One region of the Serratia sarumanii genome, then DNA from elsewhere that is predicted to be linked to it. Evidence: riboswitches for the same ligand, from Rfam matches in the RefSeq annotation. Region 1 holds a riboswitch; the other holds the start of a gene.
What was found. A riboswitch is a leader RNA that binds a small molecule or an ion and turns the genes downstream of it on or off. The one in region 1 is predicted to bind thiamine pyrophosphate.

Region 2: it holds a riboswitch for thiamine pyrophosphate, as region 1 does, so the genes downstream of both, thiB (thiamine ABC transporter substrate binding subunit) here and thiC (phosphomethylpyrimidine synthase ThiC) in region 1, are expected to answer to the same signal.

Annotation. Positions count from the first base shown of each region.
Region 1 is NZ_CP124750.1:273,831-279,013, forward strand. Features, by position in the region: gene SSARUM_RS01260 (HesA/MoeB/ThiF family protein) at 1-226, opposite strand, end outside; gene thiE (thiamine phosphate synthase) at 219-869, opposite strand; gene thiC (phosphomethylpyrimidine synthase ThiC) at 862-2,805, opposite strand; TPP riboswitch at 2,920-3,044, opposite strand; gene SSARUM_RS01275 (Rsd/AlgQ family anti-sigma factor) at 3,084-3,575, opposite strand; gene nudC (NAD(+) diphosphatase) at 3,677-4,444, shown strand; gene hemE (uroporphyrinogen decarboxylase) at 4,483-5,183, shown strand, end outside.
Region 2 is NZ_CP124750.1:722,424-727,606, reverse strand. Features, by position in the region: gene SSARUM_RS03350 (DASS family sodium-coupled anion symporter) at 1-325, opposite strand, end outside; gene SSARUM_RS03345 (sugar efflux transporter) at 470-1,666, opposite strand; gene sgrT (glucose uptake inhibitor SgrT) at 1,821-1,997, opposite strand; gene sgrR (HTH-type transcriptional regulator SgrR) at 2,086-3,747, shown strand; TPP riboswitch at 3,785-3,903, shown strand; gene thiB (thiamine ABC transporter substrate binding subunit) at 3,961-4,947, shown strand; gene thiP (thiamine/thiamine pyrophosphate ABC transporter permease ThiP) at 4,923-5,183, shown strand, end outside.

The DNA.
Region 1 (5,183 bases):
GGTAGAGGATTTGCCGCTGCAGGTTGGTGACATGCAGCTGGTCGTCGTCGGCCAGCAGCAGCGTGCCGACGCCGGCAGCGGCCAGATACAGCGAAGCCGGGGAACCGAGCCCGCCCAAACCGACGATCAGCACCGTGGCGCGCTTGAGCCTCTCCTGGCCTTCCGGGCCGACGTCCTCCAGCAGCAGCTGGCGGCTGTAGCGCAGGAATTCCTGATCGTTAAGCATCGTTCGGATCCTCGCCTTCGATCAGCCGCAATAGCTCGGCCGTCGCCGCGCGCCAGTCCGGCGCCTGGGTGATGGCGCTGACCACCGCCACGCTGCCGACGCCGCACGCCAGCACTGCCGGTACGCGATCGATGCTGATCCCGCCGATCGCCACCGTCGGGTAATCCGCCAGGCCGGCGATGTGGCGTTTCAACTCCGCCAGCCCCTGCGGCGCCGAAGGCATGTCTTTGGTTTGGGTGGGGAAGATGTGCCCCAGCGCGATGTAGGAAGGTTTCACCGCCAGCGCGCGTGCCAACTCGGCGTCGTCATGGGTGGACACGCCCAGCCGCAGCCCGGCGCGGTGAATGGCCGCCAGATCGGTGGTATCGAGATCCTCCTGGCCCAGATGCACGCCGTAAGCGCCGTGCTTGATCGCCAGCCGCCAGTAGTCGTTGATGAACAGCCGCGCCTGATAACGCTGGCCCAGCGCGATGGCGGCGGCGATATCCGCTTCGACCTGCTCGTCAGGCAGGTCCTTGATGCGCAGCTGGATGGTGGTGACGCCGGCCTCCAGCAGGCGAGCGATCCATTCCACGCTGTCGACAACCGGGTAAAGCCCCAGCTTGTGGGGCGTAGCCGGGAAGGGGGTCGTGATATCAGTCATTGCTTGTCTCCTCTTGCAGGGTGCCGGCGCTGTGATACAGCTCGCTGCCGCGGGCGCGGAACTCGGCGGACATTTTCTCCATGCCGGTCAGCTGCACTTCGATCGGCTTGGCGGCTTCCTGGGCCGCGGCGTAGTCGCGCACCTCCTGCGAAATTTTCATCGAGCAGAATTTCGGCCCGCACATCGAGCAGAAGTGGGCGACCTTGCCGGACTCCTGCGGCAGGGTTTCGTCGTGATAGGCGCGGGCGGTGGCCGGATCGAGCGCCAGATTGAACTGATCTTCCCAGCGGAATTCGAAACGCGCCTTGGACATGGCGTTATCGCGGATCTGCGCGCCCGGATGGCCTTTGGCCAGATCGGCGGCGTGAGCGGCGATCTTGTAGGTGATCAGGCCCTGCTTGACGTCCTCTTTGTTCGGCAGGCCGAGGTGTTCTTTCGGCGTGACGTAACACAACATGGCGCAGCCGAACCAGCCGATCATTGCCGCGCCGATGCCGGAGGTGAAATGGTCATAGCCCGGGGCGATATCGGTGGTCAGCGGGCCGAGGGTGTAGAACGGCGCTTCGTGGCAGTGTTCCAGCTCTTCGGTCATGTTGCGGCGGATCATCTGCATCGGCACGTGGCCCGGGCCTTCTATCATTACCTGCACGTCGTATTCCCAGGCGATTTTGGTCAGCTCGCCCAGCGTATGCAGCTCGGCGAACTGGGCTTCGTCGTTGGCGTCCTGAATCGAGCCGGGGCGCAGGCCGTCGCCGAGCGACAGCGAAACGTCGTAGGCGGCGCAGATCTCACAGATTTCACGGAAATGCTGATAGAGGAAGTTTTCCTGATGGTGCGACAGACACCATTTGGCCATGATCGAGCCGCCGCGCGACACGATGCCGGTCAGGCGTTTGGCGGTCATTGGCACGTAGCGCAGCAGCACGCCGGCGTGGATGGTGAAGTAGTCGACCCCTTGCTCCGCCTGTTCCAGCAGCGTATCGCGGAACATCTCCCAGGTGAGGTTTTCCGCCACGCCGTTGACCTTCTCCAGCGCCTGGTAGATCGGCACGGTGCCGATGGGCACCGGGCTGTTGCGCAGGATCCACTCGCGGGTTTCGTGAATATAGCGGCCGGTAGAGAGATCCATCACGGTGTCCGCGCCCCAGCGGGTGGACCACACCAGCTTCTCCACCTCTTCTTCGATCGACGACGTGACCGCCGAGTTGCCGATATTGGCGTTCACCTTCACCAGGAAATTGCGGCCGATGATCATCGGTTCCGCCTCCGGGTGATTGATGTTGGCGGGAATGATGGCGCGGCCGGCGGCCACTTCCTGGCGCACGAACTCCGGCGTGATGTTGTCCGGCAGATTGGCGCCCCAGCTCTGGCCCGGGTGCTGGTGGCGCAGCACCTCGCCGCGAATGCGCTCGCGCCCCATGTTTTCACGGATGGCGATGAACTCCATCTCCGGGGTGACGATACCGGCGCGGGCATAGTGCAGCTGGGTCACGCGCCTGCCCGGCAGCGCCTTGCGCGGCAGCGGCAGATGTTCGAAGCGCAGATGATCCAGCCCCTCGTCCGCCAGCCGCTGTTGGGTGAAGCCGGAGCTGGCGCCGCTGAGGGTAGTGGTATCGCCGCGCGCGTCGATCCAGCCGGCGCGCAGTTTGGCGAGACCGGCGTGCACGTCGAGCTTGGCCTGCGGATCGCCGTAGGGGCCGGCGGTGTCATACACCGGGATCGCCTCGTTGGGTTCATACTGCGGGTGGTCTTTGCTGCCGCCGAGCAGGGTCGGGCTGAGCTGAATTTCGCGCATCGGCACCTGGATATCGCTGCGCGAGCCTTGCAGATAGATACGGCGTGAGTTCGGGAAAGCCATGCCTTGCAGGGTGTCGATAAACTGCTGGGCGGCTTCGCGTTGCGCTTTACGGGCGCGCGGTGGATTAACGTTAGACATAGCAAGTTCCTACCAGTGTGTTGGGTTGGGAAAGTTGCTTGTCTGGAGCTCGGAGGGAGTAATGATGGTGGCCGATAAGGCAGGGCGCCCGCAAGGGGAAGGCCGTGCCTGTGGCGATAGATTACTCTTGTTCCCTTCGCGGGTATTAACCCGATCAGGTTCCGCGGATCCCGAATTAACGGTCTCAGCCTGGCTGATTCGATGAACAAATCAGGCGCTAGGCACTCCGACAAGATGCCCCCCAGTATAGGAGGGATAAGAAAAAAAACTATAAAATTTTAACGCGCCGGATCCGGCTGCGGTTGCTGCGCGGCTTCCGCCTCCAGCAGGATCAGCTTATCTTCCAGCGCAAAGCGCGCCGCCAGCGTTTCGCCGATATCCGACAAGGCCTGGTGGAATTCCAGACAAACCTCCTGATCGATATCCACTTCGGTATAGCGATCGTGGAACGCCATGATCTGTTCGGTATTGGCCCACAGCTTGGGGTAGATGTTCACCGCCAGCGACATTTTCGGACTGGCTGCGCCTTCCACTTGTTTGATAATTCTGTCATAGATATGAAAATGCCCTGCGGAGAGGTAATCCACCAGGTTGTGGCAAAAGTTCTCCAGCGCTTTTTCATTCAGCGGCGTATGCTTTTCTTTATTCGGTTTGAGGCCTACCAGCGTGCAGTAGGCGACCAGCAACTGCTTGCGGGCCTGAAGCCATTGATCAACTAATTCATTACTACCGCCAACGCGCTGAGTCAGCCTTTCCAAACGGTTGAGCATGTTTGACTCCGTGTAAGTAATAAAAGTAACCGGTAAGTTATTAAAATGTAACAAAGCCGATTCGTAGAGTGCCAGTGAAGCTGAGGTTGTGCAACAACGATATGGAACTTGCATTAACGGGCAATGAAAACGGCTGGTGGATCGTCAGCCATGAAAGCAAACTTTGGTTACCGAACGGTGAATTGCCGTCGGGGACGGCCGCCACCCTCGGGCTGCAGGGCCGTATGGCGCGCACCATCGGTGAGTGGGCGGGGGCGCCGGTTTGGCTGGTGCGCCAGGCGATGCCGCGGGAGATGGGCTCGGTGCGTCAGCTGTTGGATCTGGATCGCGGTCTGTTTCAGCTTGCCGGGCGCGGCGTGCAGCTGGCGGATTTCTACCGTTCACATCGCTATTGCGGCTACTGCGGCCATGAGATGCACCTCAGCCGCAGCGAGAGCGCCTGCCTGTGTGGCCACTGCAAAGAGCGCTACTATCCGCAGATTGCACCCTGCGTGATCGTCGCCATTCGGCGCGAGGATCAGATCCTGCTGGCGCAACACGTGCGCCATCGCGGCGGTATCCACACGGTGCTGGCCGGCTTCGTCGAAGTGGGCGAAACGTTGGAGCAGGCGGTAGCGCGCGAAGTGATGGAAGAGAGCAATATCGAAATCAAGAACCTGCGCTACGTCACTTCACAACCCTGGCCGTTCCCGCACTCGCTGATGATGGCCTTTATGGCCGATTACCATCAGGGGGAAATTCGTCACGATCCCAAGGAGCTGCTCAACGCCGGCTGGTATCGCTACGACCAGCTGCCGCTGTTGCCGCCGCCCGGTACCGTGGCGCGCCGGTTGATTGAGGACACCGTGGCGCTGTGCCGGGCAGAATAATGTACAATGGCCGGCAGATTATTAAGGGAGCCCCATAAATGACTGAGTTGAAGAACGATCGCTACCTGCGCGCGCTGTTGCGCCAGCCGGTGGATGTGACCCCCGTATGGATGATGCGCCAGGCCGGTCGTTATTTGCCGGAGTACAAGGCGACCCGCGCCCAGGCCGGTGATTTCATGTCGCTGTGCAAGAACGCGGAGCTGGCCTGCGAGGTCACGCTGCAGCCGCTGCGCCGCTATGCGCTGGACGCCGCCATCCTGTTCTCCGACATTCTCACCATTCCCGACGCCATGGGGCTCGGCCTGTACTTTGAAGCCGGCGAAGGCCCGCGTTTCAGCTCCCCTGTTACCTGCCGCGCCGACGTCGACAAGCTGCCGGTGTTCGATCCGGAAGTGGAGCTGGGCTATGTGATGAACGCGGTGCGCACCATTCGCCGCGAGCTGAAGGGCGAAGTGCCGCTGATCGGCTTTTCCGGCAGCCCGTGGACGCTGGCGACTTATATGGTCGAAGGCGGCAGCAGCAAAGCCTTCACCAAGCTGAAGAAGATGATGTATGCCGAACCGGCCACGCTGCATCTGTTGCTGGACAAGCTGGCAGACAGCGTGATCCTGTACCTCAATGCCCAGATCAAAGCCGGCGCGCAGTCGGTGATGGTGTTCGACACCTGGGGCGGCGTGCTGACCGGGCGCGACTACCGCGAGTTCTCTTTGCACTACATGCACAAGATCGTCGACGGGCT
Region 2 (5,183 bases), 450 kb from region 1:
TCAGGCTGAGGGAGATCATGATCGAAAAACCGATCAGCCAGATCAGCTGGTTGGAAAAGCCGCTGAGCGCGTCGTCCAGCGCGGCGCCCGGCTTGCCGGGATTGGTGACGCCGGTCACCGCCACCAGGGCGATGGCGATCACCGAGACTGCGCCGATCGGCATCGCCTTGCCGATGATGGCGATGATGGTGCCGATAAACAGCGCCAGCAGTTGCCAGGCATTAGGCGCGACGCCCTCCGGCACGGGAATGAGGAACCAGATAATCAGCGTGGCGGCAAGGGCGCACAGGGAAGGAAGCGGTTTGAGCGGTGTGAGTTTATCCATAACGTTCCCACTGTTCTAAACGACAAGGCGGCATCTCAATAGCGAGATGGGCGTGGGCGCAACGATCGCGCGCCATATGTCTTCAGCTTGGGCGTCCGGTTCAGCCTTCTCAATGACTTGCATCAAGAATGCCGTCGTTTGACCTCACACTTCACGCACTTTGGCGCTCATCCCGAGCGCCGCCAGCGCCAACAGCGCCGCCATCCAATACACCGAGCCATGACCGAAATTCTCCACCAGCGCGCCCTGCAGCACCCCGGCCAGGATCACCCCGGTAGAGATGCTGTTGGTGAACAGCGTGGTGGCGGCGCCCGGCCGGCCCGGCATCAAATCCTGAAAATAGAGCATGCCTATACCGGCGACGATGCCGATAAACACCGCGTTGAGCAACTGCAGCGCGATCAGGGCCGGCTTGCTCTCCAGCACCGTCAACCCAAGATAAAACAGCACGCCCGCCGCCACCGCCAGCAGCATCATGTTGCGTTTGCCGAAGCGTTGGACGTAATAACCGGCCAACAGCATCGCCGGGATCTCCAACCCGGCGGCGGTGCCCATCAGCACCCCGGCCAGCCCTTCCGGCAGGCCGAGATCGGCGGTGATATACAGCGGCATATCGATGATGTACAAGGTATTGCAGGTCCACATCAGCATCGAGGCGATGAACAGCAGCCGCACATCGCGATTGCGCCAGGCGCTGGCGGGCGCAATCGGCGCGGAAGCGCCTTCCCGCAACCCTTCGCCATCCGCCGCGCGCGGCACCGAAGGCAGCATGAATCCTACCAGCAGCACGCAGACCGCGAAGGTAGCGGCGGCGATCAGGAACATCACGGTGAACCCGTAGCTGAGCGCCAGCGCAAACGACAGCGGCGGGCCGATCACCCACGCCAGCGATAGCTGGGCGCGCATCACCGAGCTGAACATCACCACTTCACGCGCCTCGCTGTCGGCGTATTCCCGCGCCAGCGCGAAAATCTGCGGCATGGCGGTGTTGGCAACGGCGGACATCAGCACCCCGGCGGTGATCAGCGTCAGGTAGTCGCGGTTAAAGGCAAACAGCAGACAGTTGCCGACCGCCATCAGGCAGCACAGCAGGATCAGCCTGCGCCGATCGCCGCGAGTATCGGAGCGTTTGGCCAGCAGAAAACTGACGACGATGCCGGCCACCGCGTTGGCGGTGTAAAACAGCCCGACCCACAGCGGCCGCACCTTGACCTCGGTGGTCAGAAACAGGCTGAGCGTCGGCGTCAGCAACGCGCCGGCGATGCCAGAAAGAAAAGCAATCAGCAGGAATGCGGCAAAGATGGGATTGATGCGCTGTGACAACCGGCTCAGGCGTTGCATATCGTCTTCCCTGACCTCAAAGCAGAAAAAAGAACCTTAGGCCACGGCGAGAAAAATGCAAGCGCATTGCCATGACCACGCATAAAAAAACCAGTGGGTCGCCCCACTGGCTGGTGAAACAGCACCATTACTCAGAAATTGGTTGCCGGAGCCCCTACAGGTGCTCGCGATACTGCTTATCGGTCATCTCTTTGATATCCCATTGCGTCAGGTGCGCCAGCATCGCCAGCCGCGCCTGCTCGGGCACCACGCTCAGCCAGTCTGCGCGCTGGCGGCGCACCGCGCTGAAATAGCGCTGGTAGAACTGTCTGGATAAGAAAGCTTTCATCATTACGCCCTCCCCCTTTCATTGATGAAAATTATCGGCGTAATATAGGGAAAGAAAAATTGACGAGTTGAGGCAGGAGCGTTCCTCTTTTATGTCCACGTCCCGATTGCAGCAGCAGTTCATCCGTCTGTGGCAGCGCTGCCACGGTGAAACCACCGACACCACGCTGCAGGATCTGGCGGAGGTGCTGAGCTGCTCGCGGCGCCACGTGCGCTCCCTGCTGAGCGCCATGCAGCGAGAGGGCTGGCTCACCTGGCAGGCGGAGTCGGGGCGCGGCAAACGTTCGCGGCTAACCTTCCACTACACCGGCCTGGCGCTGCAGCAACAGCGGGCCGAGGAGCTGTTGGAACAGGACCGCATCGATCAGTTGGTGCAGCTGGTGGGCGACAAAAACGTGGTGCGCCAGATGCTGCTGTCGCAGTTGGGGCGCAGCTTCCGCCAGGGAAAACATATCCTGCGGGTGCTCTACTACCGGCAGCTGTACAACCTGCTGCCCGGCTCGGCGCTGCGGCGTTCGGAAACCCATTTGGCGCGCCAGATCTTCAACGGCCTGACGCGCATAAATGAGGAAAACGGGGAACTCGAGTCCGATCTGTCTCACCATTGGCAGGCGCTGACGCCGCTGCACTGGCGGTTTTACCTGCGTCCGGCGATCCATTTTCATCACGGCCGCGAGCTGGAGATGGCGGACGTCATCACTTCCCTCTCACGTCTGACCTCGCAACCGCTGTTCTCGCATATCGAGAGCGTCACCTCGCCGACGCCGTTCGTGATCGACGTGCAGCTGCGCAGCCCCGACCACTGGCTGCCCTGGCTGCTGGGCAGCGTGCAGGCCATGATCCTGCCGCGCGAATGGCGCGAACTGCCTGATTTCGCCCGCCATCCGGTCGGCACCGGCCCCTACCGCATGGTGCGCAACCATCCCAGCCAGATGAAGATCCACGCCTTCGACGACTATTTCGGCTACCGGGCGCTGATCGACGAGGTGAACATCTGGGTGCTGCCGGAGTTTTCCGAAGAGCTGGTGCACTCCGGCGTGCAGCTGCAGGGCGATGAAACCGGCAACAGCGAGCTGGAAAGCCGGCTGGAAGAGGGCTGCTATTTCCTGCTGTTCGATCAGCGCTCCCCGCTGGCCGCCGATCCCGCCATTCGCAGTTGGCTGTGCGAATTGATCAACCCCATTTCGCTGCTGAGCCATGCCGGGCCGCTCTACCAGCGCTATTGGTCGCCGGCGTACGGACTGCTGCCGCGCTGGCACCACAACCGCACACTGGCGCAGCAGCCCAAGCCCGCGGGCCTGACCGAACTGACGATGACCCACTTCAATGAGCATTCGGAGTTTCACGCCATTCGCCAGGCGATCGAACCGCTGCTGGCGCAGCACGGCATCCGCCTGATTGTGCAAAGCGTGGATTACGCCACCTGGCACCAGGGCGACGCGCGCAGCGATCTGTGGCTCGGCAGCGCCAACTTCTACCTGCCGCTGGAGTTTTCGCTGTTCGCCACGCTGTACGAACTGCCGCTGGTGCAGCACTGCATGAACGAAGATCTGGCGCAGGACGCGGCGCTGTGGCGCGCCAACCGCTTGCCGCTGGCCGAGTTCTGCCAGCGTCTGGTCAGCAACCACCAGCTGCATCCGCTGTTCCACCACTGGCTGCAGCTGCACGGCCAGCGCAGCATGCGCGGCGTGCGGATGAACACCCTCGGCTGGTTCGACTTCAAGTCCGCCTGGTTTGCCCCGCCGGAGGCATAAGCGCCTTTCGCCCGGGTCGGTTAATCTTTACAATAGCGCCGTCTCAACGGGGTGCGGTAAGTCGGGCCGCGTGATAAGCCCGATTTTCCGCTGAGAGCACACCCGTCGAACCTGATCCGGTCAATACCGGCGGAGGGATTTGAGCCCAGCGAACCGGCGACGCCGCCTCGCCCCCTCAGATGCCCTTGCCCCCTTATTTTTCAGGAGTGCAACGTGGTCAAAAAATATCTGCCCTGCTTATTGCTGCTGTGCGCCGCGCCGGTGTTCGCCAAGCCGACGCTGACGGTTTACACCTACGATTCCTTCGCCGCCGACTGGGGCCCAGGCCCGGCGGTGAAAAAAGCCTTCGAAGCCGAGTGCGACTGTGAATTGAAGTTCGTCGCGCTGGAAGACGGCGTCTCGCTGCTGAACCGCCTGCGCATGGAAGGCAAGAACAGCGCCGCCGACGTGGTGCTGGGGCTGGACAACAACCTGTTGCAGGCGGCGCAGCAAACCGGCCTGTTCGCGCCGAGCGGCGTCGACACCGCCAAACTGACGGTGCCGGGCGGCTGGCAGGACGCGACCTTCGTGCCTTACGACTACGGCTACTTCGCCTTCGTCTACAACAAAGAAAAACTGAAGAACCCGCCGAAAAGCCTGCAGGAGCTGGTCAGCAGCGATCGCAACTGGAAAGTGATCTACGAAGATCCGCGCACCAGCACGCCGGGCCTCGGCCTGCTGCTGTGGATGCAAAAAGTCTATGACGACAAAGCGCCTGCCGCCTGGCAGCAGCTGGCGAAAAAGACCGTCACCGTCACCAAAGGCTGGAGCGAAGCCTACGGCCTGTTCCTGAAGGGCGAAGGCGATCTGGTGCTCAGCTACACCACCTCTCCGGCCTATCATCTTATCGAAGAGAAGAAAGACAGCTACGCCGCCGCCACGTTCAGCGAAGGCCACTACCTGCAGGTGGAAGTGGCGGGCAAGCTGAAGGCCGCCAAACAGCCTGAGCTGGCGGAGCGCTTCATGCAGTTCATGGTGACGCCGGCCTTCCAGAATACCATCCCGACCGGCAACTGGATGTATCCGGTGATCAACACCCCACTGCCCGTCGGCTTTGAGCAGATGAACGTGCCGCATACTGCATTGCAATACAGTGCCGAAGAGGTGGCCAAACAACGCGGCGGTTGGATCCGGGCATGGCAAACCGCCGTCAGCCGCTGATCCCCCGCTGGCTCTGGCCGGGGCTGCTGGCCGCCGGCGTGATCCTGCTGGTCGCCGCGCTGGCGATGGGCTCGCTGTGGCGTCACGCGCCGGACAGCGACTGGCGCGGCCTGTGGCAGGACAGCTACCTGTGGCACGTGGTGCGCTTCACCTTCTGGCAGGCGCTGCTGTCGGCGCTGATTTCGGTGCTGCCCGCCGTTCTGCTGGCGCGCGCGCTCTATCGCCGCCGTTTCCCC